Myxococcus hansupus: one gene and its partner. The protein of the gene in region 1 interacts with the protein of each later gene in a pairwise test. Links are inferred from orthologs where the notes say so. Each region holds a gene or a part of one and is shown in the gene's direction. Other genes may lie near its edges. The genes, in order: secD and pheT.

Region 1 (10,624 bases):
CGAGCGCGCACAGCTCCTCGGCCAGCTCACAGGTGCGCGTCGCCAGGGTGCAGCGGTCCGCGCATGACGCGTCCGCTCCCGTATCGCGGACCCGAAGCTCCTCGAGCCGCGTCGACAGGGCATCCATGGCCGCGTCATCACTGCCGGCCACGCGTGTGTCCACGCTCTTCGCGCAGCCCGCGAGCACGGCGCAGGCCACGAGCATCCGCAAGAGGGCAGGGAAGGTGGGCATGGCCTCCGACTTAGGCGTGCGCGACCACCGGCGTCCAGCCGCGGCCCGACGGTTCCTGCGCCGGGCTCAGGGGCGCGCCGGGCCCGTGTGAACCGGTGGACGTTGGCGCGGGGAGGTGGACTCTTTTCCGGAGTTCGACAGGTGCAGCCAGAGCGTCAACGCCGCCAGCGCGGCCACCGCGAGCCGTCTCAGCCATTCCTCGCGGCGGTGTTGCGGCGATTCACGGGCCGCGCGCTCGGCGGCGTCGAGCCCCTTGGCCACCTGGGGCGCCATCGCCTGGAGCTCGCGGCACGCCTCCACCACCGGGACCAACGCGGGGGGGAGCTTGACGTCCTGGCGTTCCAGGGCCTTGGTGAGCATCCGCGCCCATGCGGCCTCCTCGTCCTCGTTCGAGGGCTCCTGGAGGGCGCGCCCCCACTGGCGGGCCAGGAGCATGCCCGCGCGCAGGAGGAGCACGGAGAAGGCCTCGGGCGAGATGCCGTAGTGCGTCGCGCAGGCCCCCGGCGTCCAGCCTTCCACCAGCCGGTGGACGAGCATCGCGGAGGGGCGGGGCTCCAGTTCACGCAGCACGGTGATGGCGGCGGAGGCGGATTGGCCCAGGGTGTCGGAGCGCGGAGGTGACGTCACGGGTGTGCCATCCTCGCCCATCCGCGGGACGTTTTCTTGTGGCGCTCGCGTGCCCCTCTAGACTTCCCGGCCATGTTGCGACCTGTTGCACTCGTCCTGCTCCTGCTGGCGCCGCTGGGGGCGTCCGCCGTGGAGACCCTGCGCATCGCCATCGAGGACACGGGCAGTGAGGTGCGGGTCAGCGGCAAGGGGCTCGCGTCCGGTCCGGACAGTGAAGACGCGGACTTCACCCCCATCGCGTCCGGACAGGCCCTCATCCGCCGCAAGGGCGAACGGTTGGAGGTCAACGGCACGCTGGTGGAAGGGGACTCGGTCCGCTTCCGCGCGGGTGTGTCGAACGACTCCGCGGCGCCTGGCACCGAGCCGCTCAAGGCGGGCGCGGCGCAGGTTCGCGGGGACGTGGTGGTGCGCGCGCACCACCGCAACAGCCTCCAGCTCATCAACGTCATTCCGCTCGAGGACTACCTCGCCGCCGTGCTGGGCAGCGAGATGCCCGTCTCCTTTCCCGCGGAGGCGCTCAAGGCCCAGGCCGTGGCGGCCCGCACCTACGCGCTCCAGAAGAAGCTGGACGCCTACAGCAATGACTTCCACCTGGGCAGCAGCGTGCTCCACCAGGTGTACGGCGGCGTCAACCGCGAGGACCCGCGCACCCGCGCCGCGGTGGATGCCACCCGGGGGCAGGTGCTCACCTACGAGCTGGCGCCCATCGAAGCCTACTTCCATGCCTCGTGCGGAGGACGGACGGAGTCGGGGTTCGACGCCCTGCAGCGGAGCCTCCCGTACCTGCGGCCCGTCGACTGCCCTTGCGGCAAGCTGCCCGCCAGCCGCTGGACGGCGACGCTCTCCGACGCGGACATCAAGGCGGCGCTCCGCCACCCGGCGCAGGGCCTGAAGGTGGCCGCCCGCACGCGGACGAACCGGGTGACCCGCGTCACGCTGGGGGATGGCGCGTCGATGGACGGGGTGGAGCTGCGCCGCAAGCTCGGCTACACGCGCCTCAAGAGCCTGGACTTCGACCTGGAACGCACCGACCGCGGTTACGTGTTCACCGGGCGCGGATATGGCCACGGAGCGGGCCTGTGTCAGTGGGGCGCCAAGGCGCTCGCCGACAAGGGCCGGGAGTACCGGGAGATTCTCTCCCACTACTACCCCGGGGCCGAGCTGCAGCAACTCTACTGACGCCTCCTGTGTCCGGCGCGCTTTCCGCGACGGCGTGGGGGCTGCTACAAGCGCCACCCCCGTGTCGTCCCGCCTCTCTGACTACGACTTCGCGCTGCCCGAATCCCAGATCGCCCAGGCACCCCTGGCCGAGCGGGACGCGTCGCGCTTGATGACCCTCAGCCGCTCCAGCGGCGCCTGGTCGCACCGCCGCTTCTCCGACCTGCAGGAGCTGCTGCGCCCCGGAGACGTGCTCGTCCTCAACGACGCGCGCGTCATCCCCGCGCGCCTGCTGGGGCAGAAGGCGGGCACCGGGGGCCGGGTGGAGCTGCTCGTCGTCCGGCCCGCCGCGCAGCACACGCTGACCTCGGCGGCGCTGGGAGATGCACCCGAGTCGCTGGACTGGATTTGCCTGGGCCAGGCCTCCAAGGGGCTCAAGCCCGCGCAGCGCGTGACGTTCGCCGGGGGCCTGGAGGGCGAAATCCAGGAGGCGCTCGGGGGCGGGGAGTACCGCGTGCGGTTCCACGCGCCGAAGGGTACGTCGCTGGCGGCGCTGCTCGACGAGGCCGGGCGCCTGCCGCTGCCGCCCTACATCACCCGCGAGCCGGACGCCGCGGACGCCGAGCGCTACCAGACGGTGTACGCGCGGGCCTCCGGCGCCGTGGCCGCGCCCACCGCGGGCCTGCACTTCACCCAGGACGTGCTGGCCGCGTTGGAAGCGCGCGGCGTGCACCGGGCGCTGGTGACGCTGGACGTGGGGCCGGGCACCTTCCTGCCAGTGCGCGAGGACGACCTGGACCGGCACCACATGCACCCGGAGCGCTACACCGTGCCGGAGTCCACCGCGAAGGCCGTCAACGCGGCCAAGGCGGATGGCCGGCGCGTGGTGGCGGTGGGCACCACCGTGGTGCGCACCCTGGAGTCCGCCACCGACCCGGAGACGGGCCGGCTGCGCGAGGGGCCCGGGGAGACGACCCTCTTCATCCGTCCCGGCTTCGCCTTCCGCCAGGTGGACGTGCTGCTCACCAACTTCCACCTGCCGAAGTCGACGCTGGTGGTGCTGGTGAGCGCGCTGCTCGGACGGGAGCGCACCCTGGAGGCCTACGCGGAAGCGGTCCGCGAGGGCTACCGGTTCTTCAGTTACGGCGACGCCATGCTGGTGTCGGAGTGAACGCCATGGGCGAGCAGCAGGACGCAAAGCAGTCGGGAGAGAAGGGCGACACGCGCGTGGCGCCGGGGATGGTCCGCTTCGAGCTCCTCCACGAGGACGCCTCGGGTACCAAGGCGCGGCGCGGACGGCTGCACACGCCGCACGGCCCCGTGGAGACGCCCATCTTCATGCCCGTGGGCACCGTGGGCAGCGTAAAGGGCGTGGGCCCGGATGACCTGCTCACGCTGGACGCGCAAATCATCCTCGGGAACACCTACCACCTGATGCTCCGCCCCGGCGAAAAGCTGGTGGGGGAGATGGGCGGTCTGCACCGGTTCGTGTCGTGGGACCGGCCCATGCTCACCGACAGCGGCGGCTTCCAGGTGTTCAGCCTGTCGGGGAAGCGCAAAATCACGGAGGAGGGGGCCACCTTCCAGTCGCACCTGGACGGCGCGCGGCACTTCCTCACGCCGGAGCGCTCCATCGACATCCAGGAGACCCTGGGCGCCGACGTCATCATGGCCTTCGACGAGTGCCCGCCCTCCACCGAGGACCGTCCCTACCTGGAGGCGTCGCTGGCCCGCACCACCCGCTGGCTGCACCGGTGCGTGAAGGCCTGGAGCCGGCAGCGCTCGTCGCTGTTCGGAATCGTCCAGGGCGGCCTGCACGAGGACCTGCGCAAGCGCCACGCCGAGGAAGTGTGCGCGGTGGACCTGCCCGGGTACGCCCTGGGTGGCTATTCCGTGGGCGAGGCCCCCGAGGCGATGCACGACGGCGTGGCGTACTCCGCGCCGCTGCTGCCCCGCGACAAGCCGCGTTACCTGATGGGCGTGGGGACACCCGTGGACCTGGTCACCTGCGTGGAGCACGGGGTGGACATGTTCGACTGTGTCCTGCCCACCCGGTGCGCGCGCAATGGCCTGCTCTTCACCTCGGAGGGCAAGGTGGTCATCCGGAACGCGGCCTACGCCCGGGACCCCCGGCCGGTGGACCCTGCGTGCTCCTGCTACACCTGCCGCAATTTCAGCAGGGCGTACCTCCGGCACCTCTTCGCCGCCCAGGAGCTGTTGGCCATGCGGCTCAACACGATTCACAACCTCCACTACTTCCTGGGACTGATGGCAGAAGTCCGGCGCGCGGTGGCAGAGGACCGGTTCGCTGCGTTTGCCCGGGATTTCCGTGCCCGCGCGAAGGCCCAGGAGGCCGAACGGACCCGCGGTCGCTGACCGGGCAGATGGATTGCCCGGCTTCCCGCGTTCACTTGCTCACATGGGCCCCCCTTGCTAAGAGGGCCCCCTTTCGGATGCGGTCCTCAGACAAAATGGGGGCCTCCCATCCCAAGCTTTCCTCAACCGACGAGGCAGTGTGTGGCTGAGAGCTTTTTGATTCTGGCGCAGGCTGGCGGCGGCAATCCGCTGGGCACCCTGGGCTTCCTGGTCGTCCTCGTGGGCATCATGTACTTCGTCATGATTCGCCCGCAGCAGAAGCAGTTGAAGGAGCATCGTTCGCTCCTGTCTGCGCTGAAGAAGGGCGATGAGGTCGTCACGTCCGGGGGCATCCTCGGGAAGATCCACCTCGTGGAAGACCGCACCGTGATGCTGGAGGTCTCCAGCGGCGTGCGCATCCGCGTGCTCAAGACGGCCATCAGCGCGAAGGGCGGGGTGCCGGAAGGCGCGCCCGCGGCCACCGCGACGGCGACCGGCGAGAAGAAGGAGGAGAAGTAATGGACCGCGGCTGGTGGTGGAAGTTCGGTTTGATTGTCGCGGTGACGTTGGGCTGCATCTGGTTCCTCATCCCGACCTACTATTCGCTCGTCGTCCTCGACCGTGACCAGCGCAACAACCTGGCCGTGCTCGAGGAGCGGATGCCGAGCTGGGCGCCTCCCGCGAAGTACCGCCTGAACCTGGGGCTGGACCTCCAGGGCGGCATCCACATGGTGATGCGGGTGGACACCAAGACGGCGCTCCAGAAGCGGACCGAGCGCCGCGCACAGCAGATTGTCAATTACGTCAATGACAAGAAGCTGGGCCAGGTGTCGGCGGATACGGACCCGGAGAAGCTCGAGGTCACCCTGACGGCGGCGGACCCGGCGACGATGGACGCCATCCAGAAGGAGGTCCTCGCCACCTTCACGGACTTCAAGGAAGTCAACCGCAGCGGCGGCTCGCTGGTGCTGGTGCAGGACGAGAGCCAGGCCAACGTCTTCCGCACGGAAGCCGTGGACCAGGCGATGCTCGTCATCCGCCGCCGCATCGACAAGTGGGGCGTGGCGGAAGTCGACGTGCGCAAGCTCGGCTCCGACTCCATCCAGATCTCGCTGCCCGGCCGCAGCAACCCGGAGCAGGCCAAGGAGCTGGTGGGTACCACCGCGCAGCTCGAGTTCCGGATGGTGGATGACTCCAATCCGCAGTTCTTCGCGCAGCTCCTGCAGGCGACCCCGCCGCCGCCGGGCAGCGACATCACGGTGACCACCGAGGGTGGCTTCCCGCAGCTCCAGGCCCCGACGCGCGAGGCCATCATCGACTACACCAAGGACAAGGTTCCGGAGAACCGGGTGGTGCTCACCGAGTGCATCGCCAACCCGGTGAAGAAGAACGAGTGCAGCTCGTACCGCTCCTACCTGCTGGACCGCAACGTGCCGCTGACCGGCGAGAGCCTGGCGAGCGCGGACGCGAACATCAGCCAGCTCAACGAGCCCGAGGTGAACATCTCCTTCGACCCGGCCGGCGCGCGTGAGTTCGAGCGTCTGACCGAGGCCGGCGTGGGCCGCCGGATGGCCATCGTGCTGGACGACAATGTCCAGACGGCGCCGAACATCAACGAGAAGATCAGCGGCGGTTCGGCCCGCATCACCATGGGCCGCATGGGCGGCCGCTCCTTCGAGGAGTGGCTGGGTGAGGCGCAGACGCTGGCGCTGGTGCTGAAGGCGGGCGCGCTGCCGGCCCCGGTGACCGTCGGTGAGATTCGTCAGGTGGGCGCGAGCCTGGGTGACGAGCTCATCAAGAAGGGTGGCCTGGCCGCGGTGCTGGGTCTGGGTCTGGTCGTCCTCTTCATGGCGCTCTACTACAAGGCCTCGGGCCTCATCGCGGACGTCGCGCTGCTGCTGAACGGCCTGCTCATCCTCGCCGGTCTGGCCTTCTTCAACGCCACGTTGACGCTGCCGGGCATCGCCGGCTTCGTGCTGACGCTGGGCGTGGCGGTGGATGCCAACGTGCTCATCAACGAGCGCATCCGCGAGGAGCTGGGCCACGGCAAGACGGCCCGGGCGGCGGTGGACCAGGGCTACGACCGCGCCTTCTGGACCATCTTCGACTCCCACGTGACGGCGCTCATCTCCGCGTTCATCCTCTTCTTCACGGGAACGGGTCCGGTGCGGGGCTTCGCCACCACGCTCATCATCGGCCTGCTGGCGTCGCTGTTCACGTCCATCACGGTGACGCGAGTCATCATGACCTACTTCGTCCACGGTCGTAACGCGAAGGTCGTCTCCGTCTGACCGGCCGGAGTCCGGGAACCGTCATGCAGATTCTCAAGAACAAGACGAACATCGACTTCATCAGCAAGCGCAAGCCCGCGCTGTTTCTCTCCACGGTGCTGAACCTGGCGATCATCGTTGGCATCGCCGCCTTCGGGTTCAACTTCGGCGTGGACTTCGCGGGTGGCACGGTGGTCGAGGTGAAGTTCGACCACCCCATCAAGGCCGAGGAGGTCCGTGAGCGCGCCGAGAAGGGTGGCCTGCCGGACGTCAGCGTGCAGAACATCGGCGCGGCGGAGGAGAACACCTTCCTGCTGCGCATGGGCGGCGTCACGCAGCTCAACGAGGAGAGCGGCGCCAAGGGCAAGGCCGCGCTCGAGGCGCTGGGCAATGTGCGCAACGTGTACGTGGACATGCCCAACGGCATCATCCGCTTCCGCGCCGCGCAGGAGCTTCCGACCGACGCGGTGAAGAAGGCCGTCGAGGATTCCGGCATCGGCGTGCAGGAAGTCCGCGAGCTGGGCGAGGCTCAGGGCGGCACGGGCTTCGACTACCAGGTGGTGGCCAGCGGCATGGCGGACCGCGTGTTCGCCGCGCTGGGCCAGGGCCTGGAGAAGCCGGACTTCGAGCAGCGCCGCGTGGACTACGTGGGTCCGCAGGTGGGCAAGCAGCTCCGCAACCGCGGCATCATGGCGCTGCTGTACTCCATGGTCGCCATCCTCATCTACGTGGCGTTCCGGTTCGACTTCAAGTTCGGCCCCGGCGCGCTCATGGCCATGGTGCACGACGTCATCATGGTGGCGGGCTACTACCTGGTGACAAGGCGCGAGTTCAACCTGACGGCCATCGCCGCGCTGCTGACGGTGGTGGGCTACTCGGTGAACGACACCATCGTCATCTACGACCGCATCCGCGAGGACATGGCCAAGTTCAAGGGCAAGCCCTTCGCGGAGGTCATCAACATCGCCATCAACGACACGCTGGGCCGCACCATCCTCACGTCCGGCACCACCGCGCTGTCGCTCATCGGTCTGCTCATCTTCGGCGTGGGCGAAATCTTCGACTTCGCCATGGCGATGCTCGTCGGCATCGTGGTGGGTGTGTACTCCACCATCTACATCGCCAGCCCGCTGACCATCTGGCTGGACGAGCGCGCCGCTGCGAAGGAAGCCCGTCAGCGCGAGGGTGGCAACATCGACCAGCAGCAGCCGAAGGTCGCGTAGTCCTCACGCACCGGATGCACACGAGGGCCCTCTTCCTTCACGGGAAGCAGGGCCCTTGGTGTTTCTAGAGGGCGGCTGTCAGAAGCGCGCCCCCAGCGTGAGCGAGGCGTCCAGCAGGCCACCGCCCGCGTCCTCCACGGCGCCGTCCGCCCAGCCTTCGCTCAAGAGGACGCGGTACGTGGTGCGGAGGCCCGCGGTGAGGGCGCCGCGGTTGAACTCGATGCCCGCGGCCAGGGGCACCTCCGGCACGGTGTCCGACTGGTAGAGGTTGTCGAGCACGCTGCCGCGGATGTCGAAGTAGGTGACGCCGAGCCCCGCGCCCACGAAGGGCCGGATGGCGGTGAGGAAGGGCGGAGACACCTTCACCAGTGCGCTGCCGCCCTGTCGGACGAGCGCGGGGTTCTCCAGCAAGCGGCTGTCGGTGAGGCCGTTGCGCGAGCCCTCGTAGCCCACCTCGAAGCCGAGGAAGGTGGTGGGCTGCACGTTGAGCGTGACGCCCCACGCGGGACCGGTGCTGGTCAAATCGCCCAGGTTTCCGGTGTAGTCGCCCAGTCCTCCGCGCAGGAACACGTTCAAGTCACCTCGCTTGCCCTCGCGCCGCTCCTGCGCGGCGGCCGTGCCCGCGGTGCCCAGCGTGGCGAATGCCAGGGCCAGCGTGGCGGCCCGGATGCCTCTTGGTTGCATGCTCGACCTCACTGTCATCGGGTGTGCAGTTGAACCTGCGCATGGGCGGCCGACCGTGCGTGAAGCGGCGGGCCACCAGGCGTGCGCTTGCCTGAACGTCCGTGCAGGAGGGGAAGTGTCGTGCTCAAGGTTGGACTGTTCTGGTCAGACGTCTGAGGTACTGTCGACTTCGTAGCCAATTCATCCCGCCAACTCCCTCTGGGGGAAGGCGAGGAGGGGTGCCGAGCGTGCGGTGGTTGCTTCCAGATGTGGTCGAGCAGGAAGTGGCGTCCCTTTCCGGGGAGCTGTCGCTTCATCCGCTCGCGGCGCGGGTGCTCCTGCACCGCGGCTACCGCACGCCCGAGTCCGCGTCGGCGTTCCTGTCCGATCGCCTGGCGGACCTGCCGGACCCGTTCCGGATGAAGGGCATGCCCGCGGCGGTGGACCGTCTCGTCCGGGCGATTCGCTCGCGGGAGAAGGTGACGCTCTACGGCGACTACGACGTGGATGGCGTCTGCTCCACGTCGTTGCTGTTCCTCTTCCTCAAGGAGTTGGGCGTCCCGCCCGCCACGTACATCCCCCACCGGTTGGATGAGGGCTACGGCCTCAACGTCGGCGCGGTGGAGCGCATCGCCGCGGAGGGCACGCGGGTGCTGGTGACGCTCGATTGCGGCATCACCTCGGTGGCGGAGATCACCCGCGCGAAGGAGCTGGGCCTGGACGTGCTGGTGGTGGACCACCACACCGTGCCGCCCACGCTGCCCCCCGCGGTTGCGGTGCTGAACCCGCACCAGCCCGGCTGCGAGTACCCGACGAAGGCGCTGTGCGCCGCGGGCGTGGCCTTCAACTTCTGCATGGGCCTGCGCAAGCGGCTGCGGGACGAGGGCTTCTTCGCCACCCGCAAGGAGCCCAACCTCCGGACGATGATGGACCTGGTGGCGCTGGCCACCGTGGCGGACGTGGTGCCCCTCACGGGCGCCAACCGCATCCTCGTGTCGCACGGCCTCCAGGAGCTGAGCGCGGGCCGCCGTCCTGGCGTGCGCGCCCTGAAGGAAGTGGCGGGCATGGACCCGGACGCGTCCGTCACCGCCGGCCAGGTGGGCTTCCGTCTGGGGCCCCGCATCAACGCCGCGGGCCGGCTGCATGACGCGTCGCTGGGGCTCCAGCTCCTGTGCTCGGAGTCGCCGGAGACGGCGCGCTCGCTGGCGGGCGTGTTGGACCGGGCGAACGCGGAGCGCCAGAGCATCGAGAGCAGCATCCTCACGCAGGCGCTGGAGCAGGCCGAGTCGCTCAAGGACTCGCGCGGCCTCGTGCTCTACGACGAGGGCTGGCACCCGGGCGTCATCGGCATCGTGGCCTCGCGCGTGGTGGAGCGCTTCTACCGGCCCACCGTCATGGTGGGGGTGAAGGACGGGGTGGGGAAGGGCTCGGCGCGCAGCATCGAGGCCTTCCACCTCCATGACGCGCTCAGCGGCTGCGCGGAGCTGCTGACGCGCTTCGGTGGGCACAAACACGCCGCGGGCCTCACCATCGACGCGGACCGCCTGCCGGCCTTCCGGGAGGCCTTCGAGAAGATTGCCGCCCAGCGCCTGGCCCCGGAGGACCTCATCCCCCGGTGCCGTGTGGACGCGGTGGTGAATCCCAGCGAGCTGGACGCGGACGCCGTGGAGTCACTCCAACGGCTGGGGCCCTTCGGCCAGGGCAACCCGGAGCCGGTGTTGGTGCTGCGCCGGCAGGTGGCCCGCCCGCGCGTGCTTCAGCCCAAGTCGGGCAACGGGCATGGCCACCTGAAGCTGGCCCTGGCGGACGCGCCGGAGCTGGACGCCATTGGCTTCAACATGGCGGACCGTGCCCCGCTCGTGGAAGGGCCGGTGGACCTGGCCTTCCAGGCGGGGTTCGACACCTTCCGGGGCCAGCGCAAGCTGTCGCTGCGGCTCAAGGACTTGCGCGTGGCCGCCTGAGGCCTCCGCTCAGGCGATTCCCCAGCGGACGCGGCCCGGCGTCATCAGCGCACCGACGCGGGCCAGCTCGTTGAAGCGGAAGCGCTCCGCCTGCTTCTCGAAGGCGTGGCGGCAGCGCTCCGAGCAGAAGAAGTA
Region 2 (10,719 bases), 1.6 Mb from region 1 along the record:
ACTTCCACCCGTACTCGCCGGGCTCCGCCTTCTGGACCCCGAAGGGCACCACGCTCTACACCACGCTGTCGAACTGGATGCGTCAACTGACGCAGAACGACGGCTACGTGGAGATCAAGACGCCCCTGATGTTCAACAAGGGGCTGTGGGAGACCAGCGGTCACTGGGGCAAGTACAAGGAGAACATGTTCCTCGTGCTCGACAGCGAGTCGGGGGAGCATGACTACTCGCTCAAGCCGATGAACTGCCCGTCGCACCACCTGTTCTACGGCTTCAAGAAGCACAGCTACCGCGACCTGCCGCTGCGCTACCACACGCAGGACGTGCTGCACCGCAACGAGGCGGCGGGCTCCCTGGGCGGCCTCACGCGCGTGCGCCAGTTCGCGCAGGACGACGCGCACATCTACTGCACCGAAGCGCAGATCACCGACGAGGTCCGCCGCTTCGTGAAGCTGCTGGACCACGTCTACAAGGCGGTGGGGCTCACCTACGCGGTGAAGCTGTCCACCCGGCCCGAGCAGCGCCTGGGGGATGACTCCCTGTGGGATCGCGCCGAGGGCGGTCTGAAGGCGGCGCTCGAGTCGCTGGGCCTCGACTACGAGCTGGCCCCGGGCGACGGCGCCTTCTACGGCCCGAAGATCGACTTCGCGGTGTCGGACAGCATCGGCCGCCGGTGGCAGTTGGGCACCATGCAGTTGGACTACCTGGCCCCGGAGCGCTTCGACCTGACGTACGTGGGCGAGGACAACGCCCCGCACCGGCCCGTCGTGCTCCACCGCGCCATCTTCGGCTCCTTCGAGCGCTTCACGGCCATCCTGATCGAGCACTTCGCCGGCGCCTTCCCGGCCTGGCTGGCGCCCATCCAGGCGGTGCTGGTGACGGTGGCGGACCGGCAGAACGACTACGCGCGGAAGGTGCGGGACGACCTGAAGGCGAAGGGCTACCGGGTGGAGTTCGACGAGCGCGGCCTGTCCATGAACGCGAAGATCCGCGAGGCGCAGCTCCAGAAGGTGCCGTTCACCCTGGTGGTGGGCGACAACGAGGTGTCCGGGGAGGGCGTGTCACCGCGCCGGTACGGCGGCGAGGACCTGAAGACGATGAAGTTGACGGACTTCGAGGCCCTGCTGGCGAAGGAAGCGGCCCTGCCGTGATCGGGAGGCCCGGCTGGCAGGTCGCTTGCTGACGGGCCTTGACTCCCTGTTGCACCTAAGTATCTTGGCGCACTTTCGAGGGGAGCCTGCCCAAGTTCCCCAATATCCGAGAGTTCTCGCACCGACCGAGAGAGTCCCACGGCACGGTGCATGGAAGGATCAGGACGATGCCGAAGTTGAAGACCCGCAGCAGCGCGAAGAAGCGCTTTGAAGTGAAGAAGAGCGGCAAGGTCAAGTACGGCAAGGCCTTCGCGAAGCACCTCTTCACGTTCTCGAAGACGCCGAAGTCCAAGCGCAGCGGCCGCGGCACCGGCCATCTTCGCGACATGGACGCGAAGAAGGTCATCAAGGAGATGTTCCCCTACGGGGGCTGATTTCGCCGTCTGGGAATCAGGGATTACGTGGCCTCGTTGGAGCGGCGGTAAGCCTGCGCCGAGGGGCTTCCAAACTACGCAGTCCGAAGTGAGGCAGTCATGCGCGTTAAGAAGGGCGTCAAGGCCCGTCGTCGTCGTAATCGGATTTTGAAGCTGGCCAAGGGTTTCCGCGGCCGTCGGAAGAACTGCTACAAGCGCGCCAACCAGGCGGTTGAGCGGGCGCTGGACTACGCCAGCCGCGACCGCATGCAGCGCAAGCGGGACTTCCGTCGCCTGTGGATCGTCCGCATCAACGCGGCGGCCCGCACGGTCGGCCTGTCCTACTCGAAGCTGATCGCGGGCCTCGCGAAGGCGAAGATCGGCCTGGACCGCAAGGTTCTGTCCGACATGGCCATCGCGGATCCCTCGGGCTTTACGGCCGTCGCCAACATCGCGAAGGCGGCCTGAGACACATCCAGCCCCCAAGGCTGGAGACAGAACGGGTGGGGTGGTGGGCTGACGCTGGCCACCCTGTCCGGATGTTTGAACGGGCTGCCTCTCTGGGGCGGCCCTTTTTTTTGCCTCGGCGCCAAGGGCGCGCGGGGAACTGGAACGGAGGCGGAAGTCCATGCGGGATCGGTTGCTGGCGCTCGCGGAGTCCGCGAGGCGGGAGATTGGCGGCGCGTCGGAGCTGTCCGCGGTGGAAGCACTGCGGGTCCGCTACCTGGGCAAGAAGGGCGAGCTGTCCGGCGTGCTGGGCGGCATGGGCAAGCTGCCCCCGGATGAGCGGCGCTCGCTGGGCGAGGTGGCCAACAGCGTCAAGGCGGAGCTGGAGAAGCTGCTCGCCGAGGCCGTGGAGCGCGCCGAGGCGGCCGCGCTGGAGGCCCAGCTTCAGGGCCCGGGCCTGGACGTGACGCTGCCAGGACGCGGCGTGGCGCTGGGCAGCCGGCACCCCGTGTCGCGGACGATGGAGGAGATTGTCCGGACCTTCTCGCGGCTCGGCTTCGACGTGGCCAGCGGCCCGGAAATCGAGCTGGACTACTTCAACTTCGAGGCGCTGAACCTGCCGAAGGACCACCCCGCGCGGGACATGCAGGACACCTTCTACGTGGACGAGGCCACCCTGGGCCACGCGAAGAAGGCGGACAGCTCCGCGCTGCTGCGCACGCACACGTCCCCGGTGCAGGTGCGGTACATGCTCAACCGCAAGCCGCCCATCCGCGCGGTGATGCCGGGCCGGGTGTACCGGCGCGACTCGGACCTGACGCACACGCCGATGTTCCACCAGGTGGAAGGCCTGCTGGTGGACAAGGGCGTGACGTTCGCCGAGCTGAAGGGCTCGCTGGCGGCGTTCGTGACGGCGTTCTTCGGCTCGGACACGCGCACGCGCTTCCGCCCGTCCTTCTTCCCCTTCACGGAGCCCTCCGCCGAGGTGGACATCACCTGCACCAACTGCAGCGGGAAGGGTTGCCGCATCTGCAAGCAGACGGGGTGGTTGGAGGTGCTGGGCAGCGGCATGGTGCACCCCAACGTCTTCACGTCCGCCGGGTATGACCCGAACGAGGTGACGGGCTACGCGTTCGGCATGGGCGTGGAGCGCATCGCGATGCTGCGCTACCGCATCGACGACCTGCGGATGATGTTCGAGAACGACGCGCGCTTCCTCGAGCAGTTCTGAGATTCCAGGGGGCCCCTTGAGGGCGGCCCCCGTGTTCCAGCCGGAAGAAGAAGAGGGTGGACCTGTGAAGATTTCGGTGAAGTGGCTGGGCGATTACGTGGCGCTGCCGCCGTCCGTGGACGAGCTGGCGCGCAAGCTGACCGCCGCGGGCCTTGAGATTGAAGGCATGGAGCGCCCCGCGGAAGGCCTGCGCGGCGTGGTGGTGGCGCAAATCAAGGAGTCCGTGCAGCACCCCAACGCGGACAAGCTGTCCGTCACGCAGGTGGACATCGGCGGGACGGCGCTGCTCCAGGTGGTGTGCGGCGCGAAGAACTTCAAGGTGGGCGACAAGGTGCCGCTGGCCACCGTGGGGGCGAAGCTGCCCAACGGGATGGACATCAAGCAGGCGGCGCTGCGCGGCGTGGACAGCTTCGGCATGCTCTGCTCGTCCAAGGAGCTGGGCCTGAGCGAGGAGTCCAGCGGCCTGCTCATCCTCCCGGCGGACACGCGCGTGGGCCTGCCCATCGCGGAGGCCGTGGGGCTGGATGACGTGGTGCTGGAGGTCAACGTCACGCCGAACCGGCCGGACGCGCTGAGCCACCTGGGCGTGGCGCGCGAGGTGAGCGTGGTGACGGGCTCCGCGCTGAAGGTGCCCCAGCCCCAGCCGCCCGAGTCGGGCACGCCCGCGGCCGAGCAGGTGAAGGTGAGCGTGGACGCCCCGGACCGCTGCCCGCGCTACGTGGCGCGCGTGGTGGAGAATGTGACGATTGGCCCGTCTCCGCAGTGGATGCAGGACCGGCTGAAGGCGGCCGGGGTGCGCGCCATCAACAACGTGGTGGACGTCACCAACTACGTGAATCTGGAGTACGGGCAGCCGCTGCACGCCTTCGACCTGGAGAAGCTGGCCGGGCAGGAGATTGTCGTCCGCCCGGCGACGCGCGGCGAGAAGCTCAAGACGCTGGACGGCAAGGACCGCGTGCTGGACGTGGATGACCTGGTCATCGCGGACAAGGACCGGGCGCAGGCCATCGCTGGGGTCATGGGCGGCGGCGACAGCGAGGTGACGGAGGGCACGAAGCGGCTGGTGCTCGAGTCCGCGAACTTCCAGGGCTCCTCGGTGCGGCGTTCGTCGAAGCGGCACGGGCTGCACACGGAGGCGTCGCACCGCTTCGAGCGCGGCGCGGACCTGGACGCGGTGGTGCCGGCGATTGACCGGGCCGCGCAGCTCATCGCGGAGCTGGCGGGGGGCACGGTGGCCCCGGGCCGCGTGGACGTGTACCCGGCGCCGAAGCCGCCTCGGAAGGTGACGCTGCGCTTCGCCCGAGTCGAGCAGGTGCTGGGCGTGGCCGTGGCGGAGAAGGAGGTCCGCCGCATCCTGGAGGCCCTGGGCTTCAAGCAGGTGGAGGAGGGGACGGGGCAGGCGACGTACGAGGTGCCTCGGGCCCGCGTGGACGTGGAGCGTGAGGAGGACCTGCTGGAGGAGGTCGCGCGCATCTATGGCTACGACAACATCCCGGCGACGCTGCCGCGCGGTCTGGCCACGCTGGCGCCGGAGCCCGCGCACTCGGAAGCCGAGCGCCGCATGCGCCAGGCGCTGGCCGGGGCGGGATTCGACGAGGTGGTGAACTACTCGTTCGTCGCGCCGCGCAGCCTGGAGGTGCTGGGGGGCGCGGAGAAGCCGGTGGCGCTGCTCAACCCGCTGAGCGTCGAGCAGTCGGTGATGCGCACCAGCCTGCTTCCGGGGCTGCTGGAGAACCTGTCCCGCAGCGTGCGGCACCAGGTGGAGGCGGTGGCCCTCTATGAGACGGGTCGGGCCTACTTCCAGGACGCGGAGGGCGGGCAGGGGCAGCGGCCCGCGGCGCGCGAGGTGCCTCGCGTGGCCGGTCTGGTGTGGGGCCTGCGCGGTGGCGGCCGGAGCTGGACGCACAAGGACGCGCGGGCGGACTTCTACGACGCGAAGGCGGCGGTGGAGGGGCTGCTGGGTGCGCTCCGCGTAGACGGCGTGACGTATTCGCCCGAGGGGCCGGCGGCGTACCACCCGAAGGCCGTGGCGCGGGTGAAGGCGGCGGACGGCACGGTGCTGGGCCATGTGGGCGAGGTGCATCCCCGGGTGGTGAAGGCGCTGGGCCTGCCGGACGGGGTGTTCGTGTTCGAACTGGACACGGACGCGCTGTACGCGGCGGCGAAGCTGGTGCCGGCGTACCGCTCCCTGCCGAGGTTCCCGGCGGTGCTGCGCGACCTGGCGGTGGTGGTGCCGCTGGAGCTGCCCAACGACGAGGTGCGGCGGGTGATCCTGGAGGTCGGCCGACCGTTGGTGGAGGAGGCTCAGGTGTTCGACGTGTACACCGGTGAGCAGATTCCCCAGGGTCGGAAGAACCTGGCCTATGCGCTGCGGTATCGCTCGCCCGAGCGGACGCTGACCGACGTGGAGGTCAACGAGGCGCACCAGCGCATCGTGGACGAGGTGAAGCAGCGGCTGGGGGCAGCCTTGCGCGCCTGAATTCCTGAATGAAGTCAGAGGGTTGACACGTCTTCGGGAAGGCTGCAACAGTGCCCCGCGTTCAGCCCCGAGGGCTTCCCGAGGATTCGCATGACGAAGGCGGACATCATCGAGGGTGTCTACGAGAAGGTCGGCTTCTCGAAGAAGGAGTCGGCCGAAATCGTGGAGCTCGTGTTCGACACGCTCAAGGAGACCCTTGAGCGCGGGGACAAGATCAAGATCTCCGGGTTCGGCAACTTCCAGGTGCGCCAGAAGAAGGCGCGCGTGGGCCGCAATCCGCAGACGGGCAAGGAGATCGAGATCTCGGCGCGCCGGGTGCTGACCTTCCGGCCGAGCCAGGTCCTCAAGAGCGCCCTCAACGGGGAGGCCCCGCCGGAGGATCACGCGGAGATCGACGCTCGGGAAGAGGCCGCCGCCGATGCGGCCGAGGCCCGTGGCGAGGACTTCGACGAAGAGGGAATGGAGGACATGGAAGGGTGAGTTTTTTGGTAGGCGCCCCGCTTCTCTTGCTTGACCTGAACGTCATGTGGGGGCATAAGGGCGCACCCTTTCACGGCAGCAGCAGTGCCGGGGCGTAGCGCAGCCTGGTAGCGCACTTGCTTGGGGTGCAAGTGGTCGCAGGTTCAAATCCTGTCGCCCCGACCATCGAAGGCCCTGGAGTTCTCAGCGAAAGCTGAGGATTCCAGGGCCTTCACCTTTTGGGGCCAAGGCCGTCGACCGCTGGCGTGGCTCGCCGTGATCGCCGGTGGTGCCAGCACGGCAGCCGGGGCAGGGGCTGAGAGGGGGTGCGCCGTGCTGCTTGCGGTGGACGTTCGACACCGGGTGCGCGCCAGTGCCTCCCTCCCAGTGACCTCAGCTCGACCTCCCGTGCTCCCCGCGAAGGGTCCCGCGGGTCTTGGCGAGTGCCCATGTCGAAGCCAGACAGGGTTCGTGCCTGGGCGGCTGGCTCACCGCCCAAAGCCAACCATGGGTGCACGGCGCCATACCTCTTGCGAGGTATTGGCGACCAGACGCCATTCCCAGAAGCCCTCGGAAGACATTCTCCTCGGGAGAGGTCCTAGCCGGACGTCAATCCAATCTGCTGGAATGACAATTCTCTGGGTAGGGCGTGCATGACGCGCGTAACCGCTCTGGGGGACGTGGATCTGGACTGTGCGACCGATTGAAAGCGAAATGTCCGCAGCGCGTGCTCTGGCCAGGAAGCACCTCGATGGCTTCGATCAGAATCGCCCAATCTCGTACGAAGCGCTTTGTCTGAAGCTCGGTGACTGCCAGTCCCTGTGGGAATTGAAGGAGTCGCCTGAGCGCGACAGCTCGCTCAAGTCATTGGCTCAGGCGCACGGCGCTCGTACGGACGAGAAGGTCCGCAACGCCATCGCGCTCCTCAATCAGGTCCTTCACAAGGTGTTGGTGTCCCCGCCCAACGCCAGGCCTGTTGTGCAGGCGGGGGCGGCTTCAGCGCCTGCTGCACAACCGCATCCGCGGCCAGCACTCGCGGAATTGCCCGCTGCTCCGATCGTGCCATCCGTCAGCGGGGGCGCCGCTCTGGCGGTGCCCAGGCAGGCTCCGCAGGTCGTCGTGTTGCCCGCGGTCGTTGGCACCGTCGTAGAGACCTCGGCAAGGAGGCTGGAGATTGCCTTGCCCGTTCCCAAGTACCAAGAACAACGCCTGGAGGCGCTTAGGGCCGCGGCCCGCCCAGCGTGGGGGCAGGTGGCCCAGGCCTGGGATGTGCTGTGCCAGAACCAGTCCTCCTGGATGGAGCAGCCCTTCTCCGCGAAGAGCCAAGAAGGTCGTAGCGGTGCCGTGAAGACCCTTTTGCAGGCGCTCCAGAAGCTTGTGGCGTTCGACGTTGAGCCCGAGCTCCTCAGGACCCGTGAGGCGAACGTTGCACGCATCCTTCAGGTGATGGGGCTGAGGGATGCGGATGCGATTCCGGGGGACCTCGTAGAGGCGTTCAATGCGCGTTCGGAGCTGAGCGAGCTTGTCGCGGTGGCACAGTCGCTGGAGCGCATTGAGCAAGCGGGCCTGCCGAGTTGGGTCTGGCCTCGCGCACTCCAGACTCCGACGCACGGTTCTCGTGCGCGGATGTTCATGGCCCTTGTTGCTGAGCCCGATGTCTGCGGTGAGATGTTGCAGTGCGTGGCGTGGGTGGAGACCCAACAGGAAGAAGTTCGACGCCTGAGCCAAGGGGTTCCCATGCCCAATGGCGTCACGGGCTCATGGTTGGAGCAGCTTCAGGGGGCCGTGGAGCTGCGCGCTCGCGCTGCGGAGGTGGAAGCGAAGTGGCTTCCGCGGATCGAGGTGCTTCGCAGCCGCCTGAGTGCTGAGGTTTGCCACTCAATGCACGCTCAAATCGGAATGCCTCAGACCTGGGCCCGGATTGAGCAGGCAGAGGCGCTATTTCAACGGGCCGACGCGCTCTCGCCCCGGCTGCATTCGAATGCAGCAGCCGAGTTGATGGCTGCCTTGGCGATGATTCCGACCGACTCAGAATCCATCCTTTCGGACGTAGAGGGTGCGGTGCGAAGTCCTCTGGCGGGTTTGCTTCCGGCGCTGGCGAGCCTTGAAGCGGTGCGCAGGCTCGCTTCATTTTCTCCAAGTCACCCCGTGGAGCCTGCGCCTACTCCGGCGCGCATGGCCAAGGTGAAGGAGCTGCGCCACCCACTCTCGCGCAAAGTGGGGTTGACCGCGACCACCTACGCATCGGACCTGCTGTGGCAGCCTCCCGTGCTGGGTGAGCCCTATGGTCGGGTGAGTCTTCCGGTGCGTGTGGTGCTCGAAAGCCCCGCTCCCGCACAGCTCGAGGTCAGGTTGAAGGTGGAGCTGACGGGCGACCTGCGTGATACGCCGGCCGCATGGCTGGAGGACCTCTCTCAGCAGGAGTTCCTCATCCCGAAGGGGGCGGAGACGCACGACCTGGAGGTGGTCATTCCTATCGTGCGCGCGCGCGCCGAGCCGCTCTCCATCGGCCGTAGGAACCTCACCGTCAGATTCCACCTCGCCTCGCCTGAGCTGATCTGGCCGTTCGGCCCGAGTGGCAAGGAACTCAATTGGCAGGGGCTGCAGCTCGATCCGGTGTTCTTCGAGTCGCCCTTTCACGACAACATTCCCGTTGAGGTGATGGAGTCGCGCCCGTTGGGGGTGGAGGGTTGCTTCCAGGACTTGCTGCGCGAGGTCCAAGGTGGAAACCGCTCCTTCTACATTTGTGGTCCCCGGCGCTACGGGAAGACCACGCTGCTCAAGGGGCTGTTGGAACGGGCGCAGACGTTTCAGGATGTCGTGGTTCTTCCGCTCATCGTCGCCACCGAGTACCCGGACATTGCTTCCCTCTGGAACGCAGTGGCCGAGCAGCTTTCGACGCGCTTCAACCGGCCCGTGAAGATGGAGCTGGAGGACGGCATTCTTCCGACCGTGGACGCCTTTCAGCAGGTGCGTGAAGAGGCGGCCAGGCAGGGTGACGGCAAGCGGCCCATCCGCGCCATCTACATCGTCCTGGATGAAGCTCAGGCCTTCTTCTCCCTGGCCGCCGCGCGAAGCGGTCACCCGTATTTGCTGGGCGAGCGACTGAAGGCCCGGCTTGAGCACTCCTGGGGAATCGCAGGTGAGGGGAGAGCGGCCATCAAGCTTGGGCTTGTCGGCCAACTTCACATGCGCAAGTTGATGGGCGCAAACCTGCTTGCCGCCATCCCCGCGGCCTTCGAGGCCTCGTCACTCAAGGAGGAAGATCTGCTTCCCCTGCTGCGCTCCTTCGCCGCTGGGGGATTGCAGAGTTCATCCGAGGCTCGGGCGAGCCTTGCCGCGCTCGCTGGCAACCTGTTTATTCTCAACCGGTTGCTTCAGGCCGTACTGAGTATCTGCCACGGCGCCAAGCGCGCCTGGTTCATCGAGCAAGATGTGAACCGGGCCGCCGAGCAGATCGTGAGGAACTATCAGGAAGGCGCGGCGGACGTGTGGACGTATGTCCGTGATGTGCTCAATGAGAGCGACAACCTCAACGATTGGAGACCCAGCGAGACCTACCCCGTGGCTTTGGCATGGGCAAAGGCACTCTCCACGGGCGATACCGCCGTCCGAGATCGCGCGCTTGCTTCGCTTCGTCAGTGGGCGGGTGACATCGAGATCTCCCCAGAGCGGGTGGATGCGTGCATCCAGACGCTCCGCGACGCGCAGGTGCTTCGTGAGGATGGCGCCGTTCAACTGCCCATGCTCGAGCGCTTCTTGCAGGTGCGTGCTGCCCGGCCCCAGCCGCTCAGCGAGCCTCGTGAACGCGAAGCCCTCAGTCGGCTGGGGCTTCCTCGCATTGAGCGTCCCAGCGAGGGTCTGACCGCTGGCGAAAGGACGTTCGAAGGGAGCCAGGCGCGCGTCTATCCCGCGACGGAAGGTGGCCGCGAGGTGGCGGTTCGCTGCGTGAAGTTGGACAGCGAAAAGGCCCACCAGCGCTTCCAGGGTGAAGTGCGACTGTTGCAGCGGCTCTCACGGCTCTCCCAGCAGGAGAACCACCAGGTGCTTCGCGCGCTCCCGCACATGTTGCGGGTGGGCATCGACGCGCAGGACTCTCACCTCGGGGTGGTTGTCTACGAGTGGATTCGTGGCGAGTCGCTGATGCCCGAGTCGCTTTCCGAGTTGGCCACGCTTGCGGTCGGCACGCGTCTGGTGGCCGTCCTTCAGACGCTCGAAAAACTCCAGGTGGTTCACCGGGACATCAAGCCCGAGAACATCCTCATTCGCGTGGAGGACAGGAAACCGGTCCTCATCGACTTTGGATTGGCGCGAGCCGTGGCGGAGTTGCAGCGGGGAGGGCCTACGTTCGTGGGCTCACCGGATTTCGTGCCACCGGAAGTCGTCGCGGGACAGACCTGGACATCGTGTGCAGACCTCTATTCGCTCGGGAAGACGCTCAAGGTGTGTTTGGCGCCTTCGGTCTCCGCGCCTCGTTTGAAGGCGTTCCTGGCGGAAATGACGGCGCATCGCCCCCAGGCGAGACCTTCGCTCGAACGGGCCGCTCAATTCTTCGTCGCCGAGGACGTGCGTGCCCGGGAGGACGCTCACCGAAGCGGA

The links.
Region 2: the proteins of secD (region 1) and pheT interact in binary tests that used the Escherichia coli proteins (3 or more experiments, as listed by UniProt). The link is inferred for Myxococcus hansupus from one-to-one orthologs.

Annotation. Positions count from the first base shown.
Region 1 is NZ_CP012109.1:2,596,886-2,607,509, forward strand. Bases 4,340-7,276 are described here. They hold secD (protein translocase subunit SecD), read left to right. Parts: upstream 4,340-4,890; coding sequence 4,891-6,663; downstream 6,664-7,276. Other genes in these bases: tgt (tRNA guanosine(34) transglycosylase Tgt), read left to right, coding at 4,340-4,393; yajC (preprotein translocase subunit YajC), read left to right, coding at 4,535-4,891; secF (protein translocase subunit SecF), read left to right, coding at 6,687-7,276. Also shown: A176_RS10605 (hypothetical protein), read right to left, coding at 1-232; A176_RS10610 (hypothetical protein), read right to left, coding at 299-859; A176_RS10615 (SpoIID/LytB domain-containing protein), read left to right, coding at 932-2,038; tRNA preQ1(34) S-adenosylmethionine ribosyltransferase-isomerase QueA, read left to right, coding at 2,100-3,188; more of tgt, read left to right, coding at 3,194-4,339; more of secF, read left to right, coding at 7,277-7,865; A176_RS10645 (hypothetical protein), read right to left, coding at 7,944-8,549; single-stranded-DNA-specific exonuclease RecJ, read left to right, coding at 8,777-10,489; A176_RS10655 (YHS domain-containing protein), read right to left, coding at 10,499-10,624. UniProt on the Escherichia coli protein: Part of the Sec protein translocase complex. Interacts with the SecYEG preprotein conducting channel. SecDF uses the proton motive force (PMF) to complete protein translocation after the ATP-dependent function of SecA.
Region 2 is NZ_CP012109.1:4,220,548-4,231,266, reverse strand. Bases 2,922-5,953 are described here. They hold pheT (phenylalanine--tRNA ligase subunit beta), read left to right. Parts: upstream 2,922-3,246; coding sequence 3,247-5,661; downstream 5,662-5,953. Other genes in these bases: A176_RS15950 (integration host factor subunit alpha), read left to right, coding at 5,752-5,953; pheS (phenylalanine--tRNA ligase subunit alpha), read left to right, coding at 2,922-3,182. Also shown: thrS (threonine--tRNA ligase), read left to right, coding at 1-1,151; rpmI (50S ribosomal protein L35), read left to right, coding at 1,319-1,525; rplT (50S ribosomal protein L20), read left to right, coding at 1,625-1,972; more of pheS, read left to right, coding at 2,133-2,921; more of A176_RS15950, read left to right, coding at 5,954-6,141; A176_RS15940 (protein kinase domain-containing protein), read left to right, coding at 6,835-10,719.